4 regions of the Streptomyces sp. NPDC057694 genome follow, and region 2 is predicted to be linked to each of the others. Evidence: riboswitches for the same ligand, from Rfam matches in the RefSeq annotation. Region 2 holds a riboswitch; each other region holds the start of a gene.
What was found. A riboswitch is a leader RNA that binds a small molecule or an ion and turns the genes downstream of it on or off. The one in region 2 is predicted to bind cyclic di-AMP.
Positions count from the first base shown of each region.

Region 1: it holds a riboswitch for cyclic di-AMP, as region 2 does, so the genes downstream of both, ACFVDP_RS17810 (M23 family metallopeptidase) here and ACFVDP_RS11385 (NlpC/P60 family protein) in region 2, are expected to answer to the same signal.
Region 3: it holds a riboswitch for cyclic di-AMP, as region 2 does, so the genes downstream of both, ACFVDP_RS25025 (M23 family metallopeptidase) here and ACFVDP_RS11385 (NlpC/P60 family protein) in region 2, are expected to answer to the same signal.
Region 4: it holds a riboswitch for cyclic di-AMP, as region 2 does, so the genes downstream of both, ACFVDP_RS05985 (peptidoglycan DD-metalloendopeptidase family protein) here and ACFVDP_RS11385 (NlpC/P60 family protein) in region 2, are expected to answer to the same signal.

Region 1 covers NZ_JBHVIX010000006.1:328,828-333,780, forward strand. The annotation lists gene ACFVDP_RS17795 (alginate lyase family protein) at 1-1,098, shown strand, start outside; tRNA gene ACFVDP_RS17800 (tRNA-Met) at 1,146-1,219, shown strand; gene ACFVDP_RS17805 (PP2C family protein-serine/threonine phosphatase) at 1,376-2,485, shown strand; cyclic di-AMP (ydaO/yuaA leader) riboswitch at 2,701-2,837, shown strand; gene ACFVDP_RS17810 (M23 family metallopeptidase) at 2,849-3,886, shown strand; gene ACFVDP_RS17815 (aldo/keto reductase) at 4,021-4,953, shown strand, end outside.
Region 2 covers NZ_JBHVIX010000003.1:337,284-342,236, forward strand. The annotation lists gene ACFVDP_RS11380 (hypothetical protein) at 1-26, shown strand, start outside; gene ACFVDP_RS11385 (NlpC/P60 family protein) at 44-1,228, opposite strand; cyclic di-AMP (ydaO/yuaA leader) riboswitch at 1,236-1,402, opposite strand; gene pcrA (DNA helicase PcrA) at 1,746-4,235, shown strand; gene ACFVDP_RS11395 (M23 family metallopeptidase) at 4,257-4,953, opposite strand, start outside.
Region 3 covers NZ_JBHVIX010000012.1:127,921-132,873, forward strand. The annotation lists gene ACFVDP_RS25010 (GNAT family N-acetyltransferase) at 1-1,094, opposite strand, end outside; gene ACFVDP_RS25015 (HPr family phosphocarrier protein) at 1,295-1,576, shown strand; gene ACFVDP_RS25020 (GntR family transcriptional regulator) at 1,804-2,490, opposite strand; gene ACFVDP_RS25025 (M23 family metallopeptidase) at 2,724-3,512, opposite strand; cyclic di-AMP (ydaO/yuaA leader) riboswitch at 3,525-3,684, opposite strand; gene ACFVDP_RS25030 (M16 family metallopeptidase) at 3,937-4,953, opposite strand, start outside.
Region 4 covers NZ_JBHVIX010000001.1:1,307,635-1,312,587, forward strand. The annotation lists gene ACFVDP_RS05975 (TetR/AcrR family transcriptional regulator) at 1-114, shown strand, start outside; gene ACFVDP_RS05980 (SGNH/GDSL hydrolase family protein) at 142-927, opposite strand; gene ACFVDP_RS05985 (peptidoglycan DD-metalloendopeptidase family protein) at 1,139-1,885, opposite strand; cyclic di-AMP (ydaO/yuaA leader) riboswitch at 1,891-2,090, opposite strand; gene ACFVDP_RS05990 (tyrosine-protein phosphatase) at 2,442-3,239, shown strand; gene ACFVDP_RS05995 (DUF6126 family protein) at 3,268-3,414, opposite strand; gene ACFVDP_RS06000 (helix-turn-helix domain-containing protein) at 3,411-4,019, opposite strand; gene ACFVDP_RS06005 (aspartate aminotransferase family protein) at 4,116-4,953, opposite strand, start outside.

The sequences.
Region 1 (4,953 bases), on a different contig from region 2:
GCCGCGGGCGGGGCGTTCACCCACCCCGGGGTGCTCGTCGGCAAGGACCAGCTGGCGGCCGCCCGCGACCATGTGGCCCGCAAGGAAGAGCCGTGGCTGTCGGCGTACCGGGGGATGAGCCGCAGCAAGTACGCCGCGCTCGACTACAAGCCCAAGGCGTACGAGACGGTGGAGTGCCCGCCCGACACCCGCCCTGGGCAGGGCTGTGTGGAGGAGCGCGAGGACGCCATCGCCGCGTACACCCAGGCCTTGCTGTGGAACATCACCCACGACAAGACCCACGCCGAGAAGGCCGTCGAGATCATGGACGCCTGGTCGGACAAGGTGAAGCGGCACACCGAGGGCAACGCCGGGCTCCAGACCGCCTGGGCCGGCAGCTCCTGGGCGAAGGCCGCCGAGCTGATGCAGTACACGTACGGCGGCTGGCCGGACGGGCAGGAGCTGAAGTTCCAGCGGATGCTGCGCGAGGTGTACCTGCCCGTGGTGCAGCCCGGCTCCGCCGACTTCAACGGCAACTGGGACCTGGTCATGGCCGACGCCACCATGAACATGGCCGTCTACCTCAACGACCACAGCGCCTTCGACAAGGCCGTGCACCACTTCCGCGCCCGCGTCCCCGCCTACTTCTACCTCTCCTCCGACGGAGCGCTCCCGGTGAAGCCCGAGGGCAGCGACATCGACACCCCGGCGAAGCTGCGGACGTACTGGTTCGGGCAGAGCACCTTCAAGGACGGCCTCGCCCAGGAGACCTGCCGCAACTTCAAGCACGCCAGCTACTCACTGGCCGCCACCTCGCACATCGCCGAGACCGCCTGGCACCAGGGCGTCGACCTGTACGGCGAGGTGAAGGACCGGCTGGCGGCCGCCCTCGAGTTCCACTCCAAGTACCAGCTCGGCGCCGCCGCCCCGTCCTGGCTGTGCGGCGGCAAGGTGCAGCGGGACATGGGACCCGACACCGAGGTCGGCCTCAGCCATCTGCGCGGCCGGCTGAAGATGGATCTTCCGCAGACCGAGAAGCTGACCCGCAAGGAGCGGCCCGAGGGCACCGACGACCTCTTCGTGGCCTGGGAAACCCTGACCCACGCGAGCGCCGCGTAGCCGATTCGCGTTCTCGTCCCCCGATGGCGTAGAGTCAGGTTTACCGACGCGGGGTGGAGCAGCTCGGTAGCTCGCTGGGCTCATAACCCAGAGGTCGCAGGTTCAAATCCTGTCCCCGCTACTGAAGGCCGAGGCCGGAATCTCATCGAGATTCCGGCCTCGGTTCTTTTGCGCGTCCGCCACCCGTACGGCCCACACCAGGTCGCCTCCGCCGCGCTCCGCGGGAACCCTTGACGAGACGCCGGAAACCGGGCGCGGACGTGGCAGGAGACGAACGGTGGGGAAGCGCGGAGGGCGGCACAGATCGGTGGCGGACAGCGTCGGCACCCGGTGGTTCCTGCGCGTGCTGCCGGTTCTGCTGATCGTGGGCGGCGCCTGCTACGAGTACGTCACGCCCTCCGGCTTCTCCGGGGCTCCGCTGTTCAGCGCGGCGCCCCTGGTCGCCGCCCCGTTCTTCCCGCTGCGCAGCACGATCCTGGCCGGGCTCGGGTCGATCCTCGCCATCCTCGTCGTGCACTTCAGATACACCCAGCGGGTCGGCACCGACATCGTCACCGAGATGGCCACCGTGGCGACCGTCTGCGTGCTCGCCTGCTTCATCAACCAGATCGTGCGGCGCAGCAACGAACAGCTGGACTCCGCCCGGCGGATCGCGCAGGCCGCCCAGTTCGCCGTCCTGCCCGAACCGGCCGACCGGATCGGCGGCCTCGCCATCGCCGCGCGCTACGAGGCCGCGCAGGCCGGCGCCTTCATCGGCGGTGACCTGTACGCCGTCCAGGACACCCCGCACGGGGTGCGCATCGTCGTCGGTGACGTCCGGGGCAAGGGCATGGGCGCGGTCTCCGCCGTCGCCGTCGTCATCGGGGCGTTCCGGGAGGCCGCCGAGCAGGAGGGCAGCCTGGAGGCGGTCGCCCTGCGCCTGGAGCGGGCCCTGGCCCGCGAGGGCACCCGGCGCGACGGCATCGACGACTTCGAGGGCTTCACCACCGCGGTGCTCGCCGAGATCCCGCACGGCGACTCCCGCGTCCGCGTCGTCAACCGCGGCCACCCCGAGCCGATCCTGCTGCTCGACGACGGCACCGTACACATGATCCCGATCGTCGACGGCGTGGGGGCGCTGCCGCTCGGGATGGGGGAGCTGGGGTCCTGGCCGGACCGGGTCGCCGAGGCCGAGTTCCCGGCGGGGGCGACGCTGCTGCTCTACACCGACGGGCTCTCCGAGGCGCGGGACGCCGCGGGCGTCTTCTACGATCCGGCGGCCCGGCTGTCGGGGCGGATCTTCCCCGGGCCCGAGGAACTCCTCCTCTCCCTCGCCGCCGAGGTGCGCGCGCACACCGGGGGCGGCGCGACGGACGACATGGCGCTCCTCGCCGTACGGCGGCCGTGACTCTCCGCAGATGCCGCGGATAACAATTGACGAACCGTCAGAAACGTGGCCGGTTCACACCGTCGGTCAAGTCGACCCGTTCCGCCCGGCCTTGACCCGTTAAATCCCGGGCCAGGACGTGAACGATCAGTAGGAAGAGCTTGGAATTACTGTCGGCTGTCTATTAACGTTCGATAACGCAGCGCGGTCGTCCCAGCCGTCACCAGCGATGGCTCCGCGCGCACGCGCTTAATCCCGCAAGGGAGCCGGGGAACCACCAACTTGGGGTGAATCGGGCATCTTTTGGTGCTCGTAGGAGACCTTCCTGCTCCGAACCCGTCAGCTAACCCGGTAGGCGAGAAGGAAGGAAAGGAGAGCGCCCCCGTGGCGTCGAACCGGCCTGCCCCCGAGTTCTCCTCATTGAAGGATCCGTCGAACGACGCGTTCGGCCCCCAGCCGGAGAGCTGGGAGGAGTGGAACCCCACCGAGGAGTCCGTCCGCCCCGTCCGCGGCAGGCACCGCGTGGCCCGCCAGCGCGGCGGCCTCGCACGCAGCTCCACCGTTCTCGGCGTCGGCGTGATCGCCGCCGTCGGCGCGGGCGGCATCGCCACCGCGCAGGGCGGCAAGCCCGCCGTCCACATCTCCATGCCGGACCTCTCGGCCGTGAAGGACTCGCTGCCCGCGGCCAAGTCGCTGCCCGGCGTCGGCGCGCTCATATCCGACGGCTCCGACAGCTCCGACTCCGGCGCCGCCGCCACCCCGCTCACCACGGTCGGCAACGGCACGTCGGACGCGGGCGAGGCGCTGCGCACCCGGATCCTGGCCCAGGCCGAGACCCAGCAGGACGCCGCCGACGCCGCCGCGAAGAAGGAGGCCGAGGAGGCCGCCGCCAAGAAGGCCGCCGACGAGGCCGTCGCGAAGAAGGAGGCGGCCGACAAGAAGGAGGCCGCCGCCAAGAAGAAGGCGGAGGAAGAGGCCAAGAAGAAGGCCGAGGCCGAGCGCCTCGCCAAGCTGGCCAAGAGCTTCAAGCTCCCCGTCGCCTCCTACACGATCACCGGCACCTTCGGGCAGCCCGGCGCCATGTGGTCCTCCGGCTATCACACGGGCCTGGACTTCGCCGCTTCCACAGGTACCCCGATCTACGCCGTCCACTCCGGCACCGTCACCGAGGCCGGCTGGGCGGGCGCGTACGGCTACCGCACGGTCATCACCCTCGACGACGGCACCGAGCTGTGGTTCTGCCACCAGTCGTCGATCAATGTCAGCGCCGGCCAGAAGGTCACCACCGGCGATGTCATCGGCCGTGTCGGCGCCACCGGCAACGTCACAGGCCCCCACCTCCACCTGGAGGTCCACCCCGGCGGGGACGCCACCGGCATCGACCCGGCCGCCTGGCTGCGCGAGCGGGGCCTGACGCCCTGAGGGGCCTTCTCCGAGAACTCCGGCGGTCCTGGCGGCAACCCCCCGACGCCAGGGCTGCCGGTTTTGCCTGCCCTTGAGACGCGTACCGCCGTCCCCACGGAATTCCATGCTCCGGAAGGGTGTTGGACTGGAGCATGACTTCTTCCGTACTTCGCCCCCTCGGCTCCTCCGGCCTCGACGTCTTCCCGCTCTGCCTCGGCGGCAACGTCTTCGGCTTCACCGCCGACGAGGCCGCCAGCTTCGAGGTGCTCGACGCCTATGTCGCGGGCGGCGGCAACTTCATCGACACCGCCGACTCGTACTCGTCCTGGGCGCCGGGCAACAAGGGCGGTGAGTCCGAGACCCTCATCGGCCGGTGGGCCAAGGCGCGCGGCCGGCGCGACGACGTCGTCATCGCCACCAAGGTCGGCCGCCACCCCGACTTCCCCGGCCTGCGCGGCGACAACATCAAGGCCGCCGCCGACGCCTCGCTGCGCCGCCTCGACACCGACTACATCGACCTCTACTACACGCACTTCGACGACGACGAGACGATCCCGGTCGACGAGATCATCGGCGCGCTCGACGAGCTGGTGAAGGCGGGCAAGGTGCGGCACATCGCCGTCTCCAACATCTCGCCGGAGCGGCTCCAGGAGTCGCTGGACTTCTCCGACCGCGAGGGCCTGGCCCGTTACGTGGCCATCCAGCCGCACTACAACCTCGTCTCGCGCGACACCTACGAGGGCGCCCGCCAGGACATCGCCTCCCGCGCGGGCCTGGGCGCCGCCCCGTACTGGTCGCTGGCCTCCGGCTTCCTCACCGGCAAGTACCGGTCCGGCGTGAGCGTCGACAGCGTCCGCGCCGACAAGGCCGGCCCCCATCTGGAGACCGAGCGCGGCCAGAAGGTCCTCGTGGCGCTCGACGAGGTCGCGCAGGCGCACAACGCCGAGGTCGCCACCGTCGCCCTCGCCTGGCTCGCCTCCCGGCCCACCGTCACCGCCCCGATCGCCTCCGCGCGCACCGCCGCGCAGCTGCCGGCGCTGATGGCCGTCGCCGAGCTGGAGCTGACGGAGGCCGAGCTGGCGCGG
Region 2 (4,953 bases):
TCTTCATCGCGGTGCTCTGGACCTGAGACGGTCCGGGCTCCGCTCAGGCGGGGCGCACCACGCTGTGGATCGACGAGGTGCCGTCGTAGTAGATGGACTCCTCGCGCACGTACGCGCCCGGCTTCGGGGCGTGGATCATCATCCCGTCGCCGAGGTAGAGGCCGACGTGGCTGATGTCGTCGTAGAAGAACACCAGGTCGCCGGGCTGGATGTCGGAGAGCGAGACCGTCGTGCCGACCTCGACCTGGTCCCAGGTGGTGCGCGGCAGCGTGATGCCGGCGGCCTTCCAGGCGGCCTGGGTCAGGCCCGAGCAGTCGTAGGAGTCGGGGCCCGTGGCGCCCCACACGTACGGCTTGCCCTCCTGGGCCTTGGCGAAGGCGAGGGCCTGCGCGGCCTTGGCGGCGTAGCCGGACGACGAACCGGACGACCCCGATGACGACCCCGTCGAGCCGGAGCCCGACGCGCCCTCCTGGGCGGCCTTCTCCTCGGCCGCCTTCTGCTTGGCGGCCTCGGCCTCCTTCTGCTGCTGCGCCAGCTCGGCAGCCTTCTTCCGGGCCGCCTCCTCCTTGGCCTTCTCGATCCGCGCGAGCCGCGCCTTCTCCTCGGCGGTCAGCTTGGAGAGCAGCTGCCGCGCGTCGGACAGCTTCGTCTGCACGGCTTCCTTGGAGCTCTGCAGCTCCTCCTGAGAACCGGCGAGCTGGCGCAGGTTCTCCTGCGCCTCGGTGCGCTTCTTCGCCGTCTTGCGCTGCTCGTCCTGGAAGTCGTCGACGGCCTTCTTCTGCTCGTTCGTCATCCGGCTGAGCAGTTGGTCCTGCGCGAAGTAGTCCTCGGGGTTGTCGGCGAGGAACATCGTCGCGGTGTCGCTCATCCCGCCCGAGCGGTACTGCTCGGCGGCGTACCGGCCCAGTTCCTGGCGGGCCTTGTTCATCTTCTCGGTGCGCTGCGCGATGTCGTCGAGGAGCCGGTCGACCTGCTGCTTCTTGCCGGTGGTCTGCTCCTTGGCCGCGTTGTACTTCTGCGTGGCGACCTCGGCCTGGCGGTACAGGGTGTCGACCTTCTTCTGGACCTCTTCCAGGCTCGGCCGGTCCGGCTGCGCGGGAGCGGCCTGCGCCGTCTGCGAGAGCAGGGCGACAGAGGTGAGGGCGGCGGTGGTGATGCCGATCGCGGGGGTCGTGCGAAGACCGCCGGCGAGTCGGGACCGGTTGCGCGGCTTGCGGTGCGACGCCAAGGCTGGCGACTCCTTCCGTCATCCGCCTACCGGGTTAGCTGTCGGGTTCGGGCCAGGAAGGTCGCCCTACGCTCCACCGCCCGGTACTGCCGGGCCGTCGAGCCGATTCACCCCAAGGTCGGTGGGTCCCCGGTTCCCTGCCTCACGGCGTACGGAACTCAGCGGGGGCTGCCCGCTCGCCGCGACGATCGCGGGCGGGGGGACGGACGGCCCGCGCAGCACGGTAGCCAACTCGTGTTGCTGCTGTGAAGGTTGATGTGCGATATGCCCGATACATTTTCGTGACCTTGCTGCGGTCGGGGGACCCGAGGGGTGCCGCGCGTCCATTTCTTGATCGGTTCTCGGTCTGTTTATCCGGCTGTGTGCCGATGTGGCGGCATGATCCGCGGCCGGGGGAGCGGCGAGTGATCTGCGTCATGCGGAACACGCCGCGTCCGCGCTCCCGCACGGCGGCGGAGGCCCGGTATCGCAAAGGCGGCGGCGCTCTGTCAGTGGGGCGGCCTAGACTCGTACGGCGATGAGCAGCCTCTTTGACGACAGTTTCCTGGCCAGCCTCCAGAGCGGCGCGGAGCAGCCCCCGCCGCCGCCCGAGGACCCCGCCCACGACAGCGCGCCGGAGCCGATCCCGGACGATCTGTTCGGCGGGAAGTTCGACGTGCCACCGGCCAGGGACGCGTACTACCGGGACGGCGCCCCGCGCCCGGCCGTCGACGCGGAATCCCTCCTGGAGGGGTTGAACGAGAATCAGCGGGCGGCCGTCGTCCACGGCGGCTCGCCCCTGCTCATCGTCGCGGGCGCCGGCTCCGGCAAGACCCGCGTCCTGACGCACCGCATCGCGTACCTGCTCGCCGAGCGCGGCGTCCACCCGGGCCAGATCCTCGCGATCACGTTCACGAACAAGGCCGCGGGCGAGATGAAGGAGCGCGTCGAGGCCCTCGTCGGCCCGCGGGCCAACGCGATGTGGGTGTCGACCTTCCACAGCGCCTGCGTGCGCATCCTGCGCCGGGAGAGCAAGAAGCTGGGCTTCACGTCCTCCTTCTCGATCTACGACGCGGCCGACAGCAAGCGCCTCATGGCGCTCGTCTGCCGCGACCTGGACCTGGACCCGAAGAAGTTCCCGCCGAAGTCCTTCAGCGCGAAGATCAGCAACCTGAAGAACGAGCTGATCGACGAGGAGGACTTCGCGAGCACGGCGGCCGACGGCTTCGAGAAGACCCTCGCCCAGGCCTACGCGATGTACCAGTCCCGCCTCCGCGAGGCGAACGCGCTGGACTTCGACGACCTGATCATGACGACGGTGAACCTGCTGCGTGCGTTCCCCGACGTCGCGGAGCACTACCACCGCCGCTTCCGCCACGTCATGGTCGACGAGTACCAGGACACCAACCACGCGCAGTACGCGCTGGTCAAGGAGCTGGTGGGCCCGGCCGACAGCGACCCGGCCGAGCTGTGCGTCGTCGGTGACGCCGACCAGTCGATCTACGCCTTCCGCGGCGCCACGATCCGCAACATCCTCGACTTCGAGGAGGACTACGCGGACGCGACGACGATCATGCTGGAGCAGAACTACCGCTCCACGCAGACGATCCTCTCCGCGGCCAACGCGGTCATCGAGCGCAACGAGTCGCGCCGCCCGAAGAACCTGTGGACGAACGCGGGAGCGGGCGCCCAGATCACCGGCTACGTCGCGGACACCGAGCACGACGAGGCCCAGTTCATCGCCGACGAGATCGACCGCCTCACGGACGCGGGCGACGCCCGGGCCGGCGACGTCGCCGTCTTCTACCGGACGAACGCGCAGTCCCGTGTCTTCGAAGAGATCTTCATCCGCGTAGGACTGCCCTACAAGGTCGTCGGCGGCGTCCGCTTCTACGAGCGCAAGGAGGTCAGGGACGTCCTGGCCTATCTGCGGGTGCTCTCCAACCCGGAGGACTCGGTCCCGCTGCGCCGGATCCTGAACGTGCCGAAGCGCGGCATCGGCGACCGCGCCGAGGCGATGATCGACGCGCTGTCGCTGCGCGAGAAGATCAGCTTCCCGCAGGCGCTGCGCCGCGTCGACGAGGCGTACGGCATGGCGGCCCGCTCGACGAACGCGGTGAAGCGGTTCAACACGCTCATGGAGGACCTGCGCACGATCGTCGAGTCGGGCGCCGGTCCGGCGACGGTCCTGGAGGCGGTCCTCGAGCGCACCGGGTACCTCGCCGAGCTCCAGGCCTCCACCGACCCGCAGGACGAGACCCGCATCGAGAACCTTCAGGAACTCGCCGCCGTGGCCCTGGAGTTCGAGCAGGAGCTGGCCGCCTCGGACGAGGGCGCGCAGGACGACGGCGTGGAGGCCCCGGTCTCCGGCGGCACGCTCTCCGACTTCCTGGAGCGGGTCGCGCTCGTCGCCGACTCCGACCAGATCCCCGACGAGGACGACGACGGCAGCGGCGTCATCACCCTGATGACCCTGCACACCGCCAAGGGCCTGGAATTCCCGGTGGTCTTCCTGACGGGCCTGGAGGACGGCGTCTTCCCGCACATGCGCTCGCTCGGCCAGGCCAAGGAGCTGGAGGAGGAGCGCCGGCTCGCCTATGTGGGCATCACGCGCGCGCGGGAGCGGCTGTACCTGACCCGGTCCACGATGCGCAGCGCCTGGGGCCAGCCCTCGTACAACCCGCCGTCGCGGTTCCTGGAGGAGATCCCGGCCGCGCACCTGGACTGGAAGCGCACGGGCCCCTCGACGCCGGCGGCCTCGACGAAGAGCATCGGCGGCGGCATCGCGGCCTCGCTCTCCTCGTCGCGCTCGCGCACCGGCTCGACGCCCGCGTTCGCCACCCGGCGGGCGAGCGAGAAGCCGGTGGTGTCGCTGTCGGTCGGCGACCGCGTCACGCACGACCAGTTCGGCCTCGGCACGGTGGTCGGGGTCAACGGCTCGGGGTCGAACGCGGAGGCGACGATCGACTTCGGAGACCCCAAGCCGAAGCGGCTGCTGCTGCGGTACGCGCCGGTCGAGAAGCTGTAGCGGAGTTTTTTGCAGGGGGGCTCAGGTCGGGTCCAGGCCGTGGCTGCGCAGCCACGGCAGGGGGTCGATCGCCGAGCCGCCGCCGGGCCGTACCTCGAAGTGCAGGTGCGGTCCGGTCGAGTTCCCGGAGTTGCCCGAGCGCGCGATGACGTCCCCGGCCTTGACCGGCCCGCTCATCACGGTGTGCGCGGAGAGATGGCAGTACCAGGTCTCGGTACCGTCCTTGGCGGTCACTATCGCCATGTTTCCGTAGGCGCTGTTCCACTGCGTCCGTACGGTGCCGTCCGTCGCGGACATCACCGGAGTCCCGTAGCTGACGGGGAAGTCGATGCCGCTGTGCGAGGACATCCAGTTGACCCCGGCCTGACCGAAGTACGCGCTCAGTCCGCGCTGCTTCACCGGGAGCACGAACTTGGGGCGCGCCGCTTCCTTGCGCGCGGCCTCCTCGGCGGCCTTCTTGCGGTCCGCCTCCTGCTTGGCCTTCAGGTCGATACGTTCCTGGGTGCGGCTCGCCCGGTCGGCGAAGTCACCGGCGTCCTGGGAGAGATCGGCGAGCTGGGTGTCCAGCTTGTTGTTGGCCGTGGACGGTTTCACCGCCTTCGCCTCGGACGCCGACACGGCCTGCGTGTCCGTGTCGTCGCCGCCCCCGCCGACTCCGACGGAGGCCGCCGCGATCCCGGCGATGCCGACCACGCACACCGAGGGCACGGCGACGGTC
Region 3 (4,953 bases), on a different contig from region 2:
CGGGGCATCTCGGGGGCGAGCGAGGCGTTGAGCCGTACTTCAGGAGAGGTGTTGACCACCCCGAACGCGTTCGGCCCGATGATGCGCATCCCGTAGGTGCGTGCCTGGCGGACGAGTTCGCGCTGGCGCTCCCGGCCCTCGGCGCCGCTCTCGGCGTATCCGGCGGAGACGACGACCAGGCCCTGCACCCCGCGGGCGCCGCATTCGGCGACGACCTCGGGGACCTGCGGCGCGGGCACGGCGACGACGGCCAGGTCCACGTGCTCGGCCGGGTCGATGTCGCCCACGGAGCGGTGGGCGGGCACCCCGTCGACGCCGCTGCCCTCGATGACGTCGGTCGGGAACGCCTTGTTCACGGCGTAGAGGCGGCCGGTGAAGCCGGCGTCCTTGAGGTTGCCGAGAACGCTGCGGCCCACTCCTCCGGCCGTGCGTCCCACGCCGATCACGGCGACGGAGCCGGGGGCGAGCAGGCGCTGCACGGAGCGGGCCTCGGCGCGCTGCTCGCGCGCGTGCTGCACGGCGAGGGACGCCTCGGTGGGCTCGATGTCGAACTCCAGGCGGACGACGCCGTCCTCGAAGCTGCGCTTCTGTGTGTATCCGGCGTCCCGGAACACCTTGATCATCTTGGTGTTGGCGGGCAGCACCTCGGCGGCGAACCGGCGGATGCCGCGCTCACGCGCGACGGCCGCGATGTGCTCCAGAAGGGCGGACGCGACACCGCGCCCCTGATGGGCGTCCTGGACCAGGAAGGCGACCTCGGCCTCGTCGGCCGGGGCGGAGGCGGGCATCCCGTGCGCGTTGATCCGGTCGTAGCGGACCGTCGCGATGAACTCGCCGCCCACGGTGGCGGCGAGACCGACCCGGTCCACGTAGTCGTGATGGGTGAAGCGGTGCACGTCCTTGGCGGACAGGCGCGGGTAGGGCGCGAAGAAGCGGTAGTACTTCGACTCGTCCGAGACCTGCTCGTAGAAGCTGGTCAGCCGCTCGGCGTCCGCGGTGGTGATGGGCCTGATCCGGGCGGTGCCGCCGTCGCGCAGCACCACGTCGGCCTCCCAGTGGGCGGGGTAGGCGTGCCGGTCCGACGGGGTCTCCATGCCGCAAGGGTAGGGCCGAGCACCGACAGACGGAGGGGGCGCGTGTCGCCGTCTTACGGGTCGCGGCCCGCGCGCGTGGGAGGCAGGCTGAAGGAGGCCGAAGGGCCGTGCGCGTACGGGACGTGGGTCCGCGTCGAGCACGGACCACGGTGTGTGAGAATGGTCTAGACAACTGTGAGACACCTGAAGGGCAGCATCACATGGCTGAGCGCCGCGTCAACGTCGGCTGGGCCGAGGGCCTCCACGCCCGTCCCGCCTCCATCTTCGTCCGCGCGGCCACGGCGGCCGGCGTCCCCGTGACGATCGCCAAGGCCGACGGCAACCCCGTCAACGCCGCCTCCATGCTCGCGGTGCTGGGCCTGGGCGCCCAGGGCGGCGAGGAGATCGTGCTGGCCTCCGACGCCGAGGGCGCGGACGCCGCGCTCGACCGTCTGGCCAAGCTGGTCGCCGAGGGGCTCGAGGAGCTTCCCGAGACCGTCTGACCCCACAGCGTCTTTCGACGGAGCCGCGCGTTTCCCCCCGGAGCGCGCGGCTCCGTCGTTTTTTGTCTCGACGGCACTGTGCACCCTTTTACCGCTCGACGGAATTTCCGCACCCCGGAAAGCGCAGGGGAAATCAACGGCGCCGAATGCGGCACTAAAAAGGGCAGCGGAAAACAGGTCGCGACCCATTCCGCGAATTGTGTACTTCTTTGTATACGGTGCCCCTGTTAATGCTGGAGCCCCGCCGTGTTTACGGGATGTTGCGAAGTCCTCACACGCTCGCCCGCGCGCGGGACGCGCAGTCGGTGCGCCGCCGTCGCGCGCTCGGCGTGCTGGGCCGTCAGGACGCGGGCCCGCTCGGCGTCACCGCGGGCCACGGCGTCGACGATGGCACCGTGCTCGGACCAGGATTCGGCGGGCCGGCCCGGGGTCTCGACCGCGTACATCCATGCGATCTTGTGCCGCAGCTGGGTGAGCAGGGTGATCAGTCCGGGGCTGCCGGAGGCCTGCGCGAGCGTCTCGTGGAACCAGCTGCCCAGCGAGCGCAGGTCCTCGCTCTGCCCCCGCCTGGAGCGCTCCTGCCCCAGCCTGACCAGGCCGCGCAGCACTTTGAGGTGGGCTTCGGTGCGGCGCTGGGCCGCGCGGGCCGCACCCAGCGGTTCGAGCAGCATGCGGATCTCCAGGAGGTCGGCGGCCTCCTGCTCGGTGGGCTCGGCGACGCAGGCGCCCGCGTGCCGCCGCGTGACGACGAACCCTTCCGCCTCCAGGGTGCGCAGCGCCTCACGGACCGGGACGCGCGAGACACCGTAGCGCCGCGCGAGCAGCTCCTCGGTGAGCCTGCCGCCGCGCTCGTAGACACCCGCGACGATGTCGTCACGGATCGCCGTGCATACCGAGTGCGCGGGAATGCGCATGACCCGACCTCCGCCTTAATCCCCGCGAAACGCGGTCGATTGACGCCCGTACAAGCACGATTGACGTCCGGTCAGCGCGCTTGCCCAACGACTCTATTCCACCGCGCTTGAATTTCCGACGGCAGCCCGGAATCCAGGGATATTTTTTGGACACCGGCGGTCTGCTCAGGACAGGCAACGCGAAAGCCCCGGCTCGGCGAGCCGGGGCTTTCGGGCGATGCTGCGGGAGTGCGTCAGACGTTCACGCCGTGCGAGCGCAGGTACGCGACGGGGTCGATGTCCGAGCCGTAGTCGGGGCCGGTGCGGGCCTCGAAGTGGAGGTGCGGGCCCGTCGCGTTGCCGGTGGCGCCGGAGAGGGCTATCTGCTGGCCCGGGGTGACCGACTGGCCGACCGAGACTCCGATGGACGACAGGTGACCGTACTGGGTGTACGTACCGTCGTTCATCTTGATGACGATGTTGTTGCCGTAGGCGCCGCCCCAGCCGGCCTCGACGACGGTGCCGGAGCCCACGGCGTGGACCGCGGTGCCGCTGGCGGCGTGGAAGTCGATGCCCGTGTGGCTGCCGGAGGACCACAGGCCGCTGCTCGCCTTGTAGGCGGTGGAGACGTACGAGCCGGAGATGGGCGCCACGAAGGAGTTGAGGCGCTTGCGCTCGGCCTCACGGGCGGCGCGCTCCTTGGCCTCGCGCTCCTTCTTGGCCTTCTCCTCGGCCTTGCGCTTGGCCTCCTCGGCCCGCTTCTTGGCCTCGGCCTCCGCCTTCTCCTTGGCGGCGGCCGCGTCGGCGGCCTTCTTCTGGGCGGTGGCCTGGGCGTCGATCTGGTCGGCGAGGGAGTCGCCGATGGAGATGGCCTGCGTCAGGTTGTTCTGCTCTGGGGCCGCGGTGTCCGCGGCGAGCGCGGGGGCGGCGAGGCCTCCGACGACACCGGTCGTGGTGAGCGCGGCGACACTCGCGACCTGCGCGGTGGTACGCGTGATGCGGCTCGGACGACGGTGCTTCCCGGTGGCACGGGTGAACGCCATGAAGAGGCTGATCCTTTCCTTCCCTCTCGCCTACCGGGTTAGCTGACGGGTTCGGAGCAGGAAGGTCTCCTACGGGCCACTCCTTGCGGGAGGGGTCCGATTCACCCCAGGGACTGCGGTGGGTCCCCGGCTCCCCTGGCTCGCGCCATGGGGGACTCGGCGATGGCTGCCCGGTGACGCGGGCGCGGCACGGGTGCGGCGGACAGCCGGACCGACGCTAAGCGGGACATCTTTTAATCAACAAACGGATCCCGGCTTTTGTCGCGCATGCCACAGGGCAGACAGGCAACCTCCGCACCATTTCGGACATTTACGAAGCGTGGCGATCGCGTTTGCGTACGTGAGCGACATCACGGACACGACGGAGCCCCGGTGACCTCGCGGTCACCGGGGCTCCGAGGCGGTGCGGCTCGACGTGTCCCGATCAGCCGGAGACCACGGTCACTTCACCGATGCCGAGCGCCCTGACCGGCTCCTCGATCTGCGCGGCGTCGCCCACGAGGATCGTCACCAGGCGGTCCGCCGGGAAGGCGTTCACGACCGCCGCCGTGGCTTCCACGGTGCCCGTGTCGGCGAGCTGGCGGTACAGGCGGGCCTGGAAGTCGTCGGGCAGGTGCTGCTCGACCTGGTCGGCGAGGGTTCCCGCGACGTTCGCGGCGGTCTCGAACTTGAGGGGAGCCACCCCCACCAGGTTCTGCACGGCCGTGTCCCGTTCGGCGTCCGTCAGTCCCTCGGCGGCCAGCGTGCGCAGCACCTTCCACAGGTCGTCGAGCGCGGGACCGGTGTTCGGGGTGTCCACGGAACCGCTGATGGCGAGCATCGCGGCGCCCGTCCCGTCCGGCGCCGAGCGCAGCACCTGCGCGAAGGACCGCACCCCGTAGGTGTAGCCCTTCTCCTCGCGCAGGACGCGGTCCAGGCGCGAGGTGAGGGTGCCGCCCAGGCAGTACGTGCCGAGGATCTGCGCAGCCCACACCCGGTCGTGCTTGTCGGGTCCGATGCGGCCGATCAGCAATTGCGTCTGCACCGCGCCCGGACGGTCCACGATGACGACGCGGCCGGTGTCGTCGGCCGTGACGGGCGGGACGGGACGCGCCTCCGCGGTGTTCCCGGTCCAGGCGCCGAGCGTGTCGGCGAGCAGGCCGTCGAGGTCGACGCCCGTGAGGTCACCGACCACCACGGCGGTGGCGGTGGCCGGGCGTACGTGCTTCTCGTAGAAGGCGCGCACGGCCGCCGCGTCGATGGCGGCGACGGTCTCCTCGGTGCCCTGGCGCGGGCGCGACATGCGCGCGTCGGCCGGGAAGAGCTGCTTGGAGAGTTCCTTGGCGGCGCGGCGGGCCGGGCTGGCGCTCTCGTGCGGGATCTCGTCGAGCCGGTTGGCCACCAGGCGCTCGATCTCGCTGTCGGCGAAGGCGGGCGCCCTCAGGGCGTCGGCCAGCAGGGC
Region 4 (4,953 bases), on a different contig from region 2:
CAGATGACGACGTACGGGGGCGCGGTGTCGCGGGCCCGCACCCAGGAGTGGGTGGACGAGGCGCTGGCCCGCGAACTCGGCCTGGAGCGCGCTCAGTTGACGTCAGGGCACTGACGCCCCTCCCCCGGCCCGCCGGACCCTTCAGGAAGCGGACTCCAGCTGCAGCTTGATCTCGTGCGGGTCGAGGAACCCCTTCGCCTGCACCCGGTCGCCGGAGGACTCGCCGCGCAGCCGGCGCCCGATCCACGGCACCAGGAACTCGCGCGCCCAGTGGATGTCGTCGCGCCGGACCTCGAACGTGCCGCGCGGCGGCAGCAGCGGCCAGGACTGCTCGGGATCGGCGGGCACCTCGATGCCGAGGGCCTGGGCGGCGCGCAGCGCGACCCGGGTGTGCCCCTCGGCGGCCAGGTGCAGCCGGTCGTCGTCCCAGGCCCTGCGGTCCTGGATGGACTTGAGCGACCACAGGTCGAGCATCGCGCAGCCGTACCGGTCGGCAATGGCCCGCACATGCATGTTGTACGTGGCGATCTTGCCGCGCAGATGCTTGAGGACGGCGACGTCACGGGTGTCGAAGCCGGTGGCGACCATGACGGTGCCCGCGGCCCCGCTGAGCCGGGCCACGGCCTTCTCGAAGCGCTCGGCCACGTCGTCCGGGTCGGTGCCGGGCCGGATGATGTCGTTGCCGCCGGCGACGAAGGTCACCAGGTCCGGGGCGAGCTCGACGGCGCGCGGGATCTGGTCCTCGACGACCTGGTCGAGGAGCTTGCCGCGCACGGCGAGGTTCGCGTACTGGAAGGTGTCCTCGGGGGCCCGGTCGTCCAGGAGGACGGCGAGCCGGTCGGCCCAGCCGACGAAGGTCCCGTCGGGGCCGGGATCCCCGACGCCCTCGGTGAAGCTGTCCCCCACCGCGGCGTACGAGCGGATCAGGCCGCCGCCGTGCGTGTCCGTCGTCTCGGCCGGGTCCGCTGCGTCCGTGAGTGCTCTCGATTCGTTTGCCACGACCACACATCTTTCACCCCGAGGTGTGACCTACGCGACCGTAACCAGGGGTTGACGAGTGGTGACAAAACACACCCGGCCCCCAGGGAATATCTGGGAGCCGGGTGTGACGCGTGTGTCGCGTGAGATGTGCCGCAGGTCAGAGGGTGACGCCGTGGCTGCGCAGGTAGGCGACCGGGTCGACGTCCGAGCCGTAGCTCGCGGTCGTGCGGATCTCGAAGTGCAGGTGCGGTCCGGTGACGTTGCCGGTCGCGCCGGAGAGCCCGATCTGCTGACCTGCCGTGACCGTCTGGCCCGCGGAGACGCCGACCGAGGACAGGTGGGCGTACTGGGAGTAGTAGCCGTCGGCGTTCTTGATGACGATCTGGTTGCCGTACGCGCCGCCGTCGCCCGCCGAGACGACGGTGCCGTTGCTGACGGCCTTGACCGAGGTGCCGGTGGAGACGATGAAGTCGGTGCCGGTGTGGTAGCCGCTGGACCACATGGCGCCGGACGAGTGGTACTGGGTGCCGATGGACCCCTCGACCGGCTTCACGTAGCCGCTGCCCGAGGTGTCGCTCGCCTGGGTGGCCGTGGTGGACGTACCGCTCGCGCCGCCGACGGTGAGCTTGGTGCCGGGCGTGATCAGGGACGCGTTGGCGCCGATGACGCTCTTGTTGTCCTGGTAGAGCTGCTTCCAGCCGCCGTCGACGCCCTGGCTCTGGGCGATCTTCGCCAGGGTGTCGCCGGACTTCACGGTGTACGTGGTGGTGCCGGAGTCGGCGGCCTGCGCTCCGGTGGCGCCGATGAGGGGCAGCGCGAGCGCGGCTCCTCCGACGGTGGCGAGGGCGGCGGCGCGGGTGGCGCGGCGGGTCTTCGGACGGCGGTGCTTCGCCTGTGCGGACATGACGCTTTTCCTCTCCGTCGCCTGCGAGGTGAGCTGTCGGGTTCGGACTGGAGATGTCCGGCCGGATCCCGGGAAGGAGACCGGCTGCACCCCGAGCCACGTCGGGAAATCCCTCGGCGGCGTACTGCCTGTGGGTCCCCCGCTCCTGCCGTCACGGGTCGTTGTGGGAATTCCGGGCGGCGGCAGGATTAGGCGTTCCGTCCGGTGTGATGGGTGACCGTAAGGCAGCGGAACCGGCCGCGACAAACATCGAATTCGAATTCCGGGGCTTTCATTGATCATCTGAGAGATTTCTGTGTGACCCTCTGTCGCCTCTTCTCCTTTACCAGCGCCATACCTGCGGGAATTCCGTCGTCCGGCCGCCACGAGAACAACCACGCACCGTCACCTCTATGAGCCCGCTCACGCGGACGTCCACAATCCCCGCTCACTTAGGGACAGTTGACCCAGAACTGGACATAACAGACGGATGGTTGCCTGCGGAATCCATGTCGTATCGTCAGGTGCAGGCCCACCGGCGAGCGGCGCCGGAGCGCCCGAATTCGGAGGAGCCCCCGTGACGCAGCACGCCCCGTCCACCGAGCCCGAGCTGACCGCAGTGCGCAACTTCCGCGACGTGGGCGGCCTGCCGACCGTGGACGGCGGGCGGGTGCGGCCCGGCGTGCTCTTCCGCAGCGGTCACCTCGCGCACGCCACCGCCGAGGACGCGACGTTCCTGTCCTCCCTCGGCCTGCACACCGTCTTCGACTTCCGCAACGCGGCGGACCAGAAGCTGGAGGGCGCCGATGTCGAGCTGCCCGGCGTGCGCAATGTGAATCTGCCACTGTCCGACCCGGCCGACGGCGCCGAGTTCTGGAAGATGGTCCGCGACGGCGACCTCGACCAGCTGCGCGCCCTGCTCTCCGACGGGCGAGGGGCGCAGCGCATGATCACCTCGTACCGGTCCATCATCGGCGACCGCACCGGCGAGCACAGCCGGGTGCTGCACGCGATGGCCGAGGACAGCACGCCCGCCCTGATGCACTGCGCGGCAGGCAAGGACCGCGCGGGGCTGTCGATCGCCGTGACGCTGCTCGCGGTCGGCGTCGAGCGGGACGCCATCGAAGCGGACTACCTGAAGTCGAACGAGAAGCACCGCCGCTACAAGGTCCGCCGGGGCAGCGGGTCGGGCGACGCCTACTCCCCCGAGATCATGGAGCTGCTCTCACCGCTCTTCGACGCCCGCGCCGAGTACCTCCACGCGGCCTTCGACACCATCGAGCAGACGTGGGGCACCACCGACCGCTACTTCGCGGAGGGCCTGAAGCTCAGCGAGGCCGACCGCGACCGGCTGCGCGAGCGGCTCGTGGACTGATCCGCCCGGAGCCCGGAGCGGGGTCGCCTCAGCGGTTCCCGCCCAGCGTGAACAGCAGGTAGACGAACGCGGCGAAGGCGTGTCCCACGAATACGTAGATCACGATCCGCACCCAGAGACCGCGCGGCAGCTTGTCCTCGATGTCGCGGCCACCGGGCCGCTGTGCGTCGCTCATGACATGCCTCCCAGGCACAGTGCGGTGGTCGGGCTCTGCAGCAGGGTGTGGACGAAGAGCAGCTCGGCCCCGCCGCTGTCCGCGGCCGCGATGCGGTGCGGGGTGAGCGAGTCGAAGTGGGCGCTGTCGCCCGGCCCGAGCCGGTGGGCGGTGTCCCCCAGGCGCAGCCGCAGCCGCCCTTCGAGCACGTAGAGCCATTCCTCGCCGGGGTGGACGCGCACGATGTCGCCCTGGGCGCCGTACGGGACCCGCACGCGCAGCGCCTGCATCCCGCGGCCGGAGGCGCCGGCCTGGACATAGGTCCAGCCGCCCGCCTCGGTCGCCTCCATGGATCCGGCGCGCACGACGGAGTCGCGATCGGCGGGGGCCTCGCCCAGCAGTTCGGAGACCGTCGTACCGTAGGTGCGGGCGAGTGCGAGCAGCATCGGCAGCGAAGGCTGGCGCTGTCCGGTCTCCAGCCGGGAGAGGTGGGCCGGCGACAGGCCGGCCGTGCGGGCCGCGGCCTCCAGGGTGAGGGAGGCGCGGCGGCGCAGAGCGCGCAGCTGGGGCGCGACGGCAGGCAGCTCCGGGGGCTCCGGAGGCTCCTCGGGGACGGCAGGGCTCATACCGTCGATTCAGCCAGAGCCCTGCCCGAGAGGCAAATTTATTGCCCCAGAGGCAAACAGTCCGGGAGTCCCCGTCGCCTGGTCCGGGAACCCCCGTCAGCGGATGGCGACCGCCTGCTTCACCAGAGTCTTCCCGAAGTCCCACATCAGCCCGCCGCCGCCGTGCGCGTCGTCCATGACGGCGGTGAACGCCTCGACGAACCGGTCGACGTCCGCCTCGTCGAGGACGAGCGGCGGGATCAGCTTGATGACTTCGAGGTGGTCCCCGGAGACCTGGGTGAGGATCCGGTGCTTCTGCAGCAGCGGCACCACGACCATCTGCGCGAACAGGCCCTTGCGCGCGGCCTGCAACATGGTCCAGCGGCTGCGCAGCTTCAGCGACTTGGGCCTGCCGAACTCGATCCCGATCATCAGGCCGCGGCCGCGGACGTCACTGAGCAGCTCGTAGCGGTCGATGAGCGCGGCGAGCCGCGCCTTCAGCAGCTCCCCCATGGCCCGGGCGCTCGCGACGGTCTGCTCGTCCTCCATCACGCTGAGCACGGCGAGGCCCGCGGCCATGGCCTGCGCGTTGGCGCCGAAGCTCGCCGAGTGGACGAGGACCCGGTCCATGGACGAGTAGACCTTCTTGAAGATCCAGTCCTTGCCGAGCGTGGCGCCCACGGGCACGTACCCGCCGGAGAGCGCCTTGGCGACGCACACCAGATCCGGCTCGACACCCTCTTCATTCTGGTACGCGTAGAAGTCGCCGGTGCGGCCGAGGCCGGTCTGCACCTCGTCGGCGATGAGCAACGCCTTGTGCTGGTGGAGGAGTTGCTGCGCGGCCCGCAGATAGCCGGGCGGCGCCTCGTGCACGCCCTTGCCCTGGATGGGCTCGACGATGAGGGCGGCGACGTCCCCCTTCTTCAGCTCCCGCGCCAGGGCGTCGAGGTCGCCG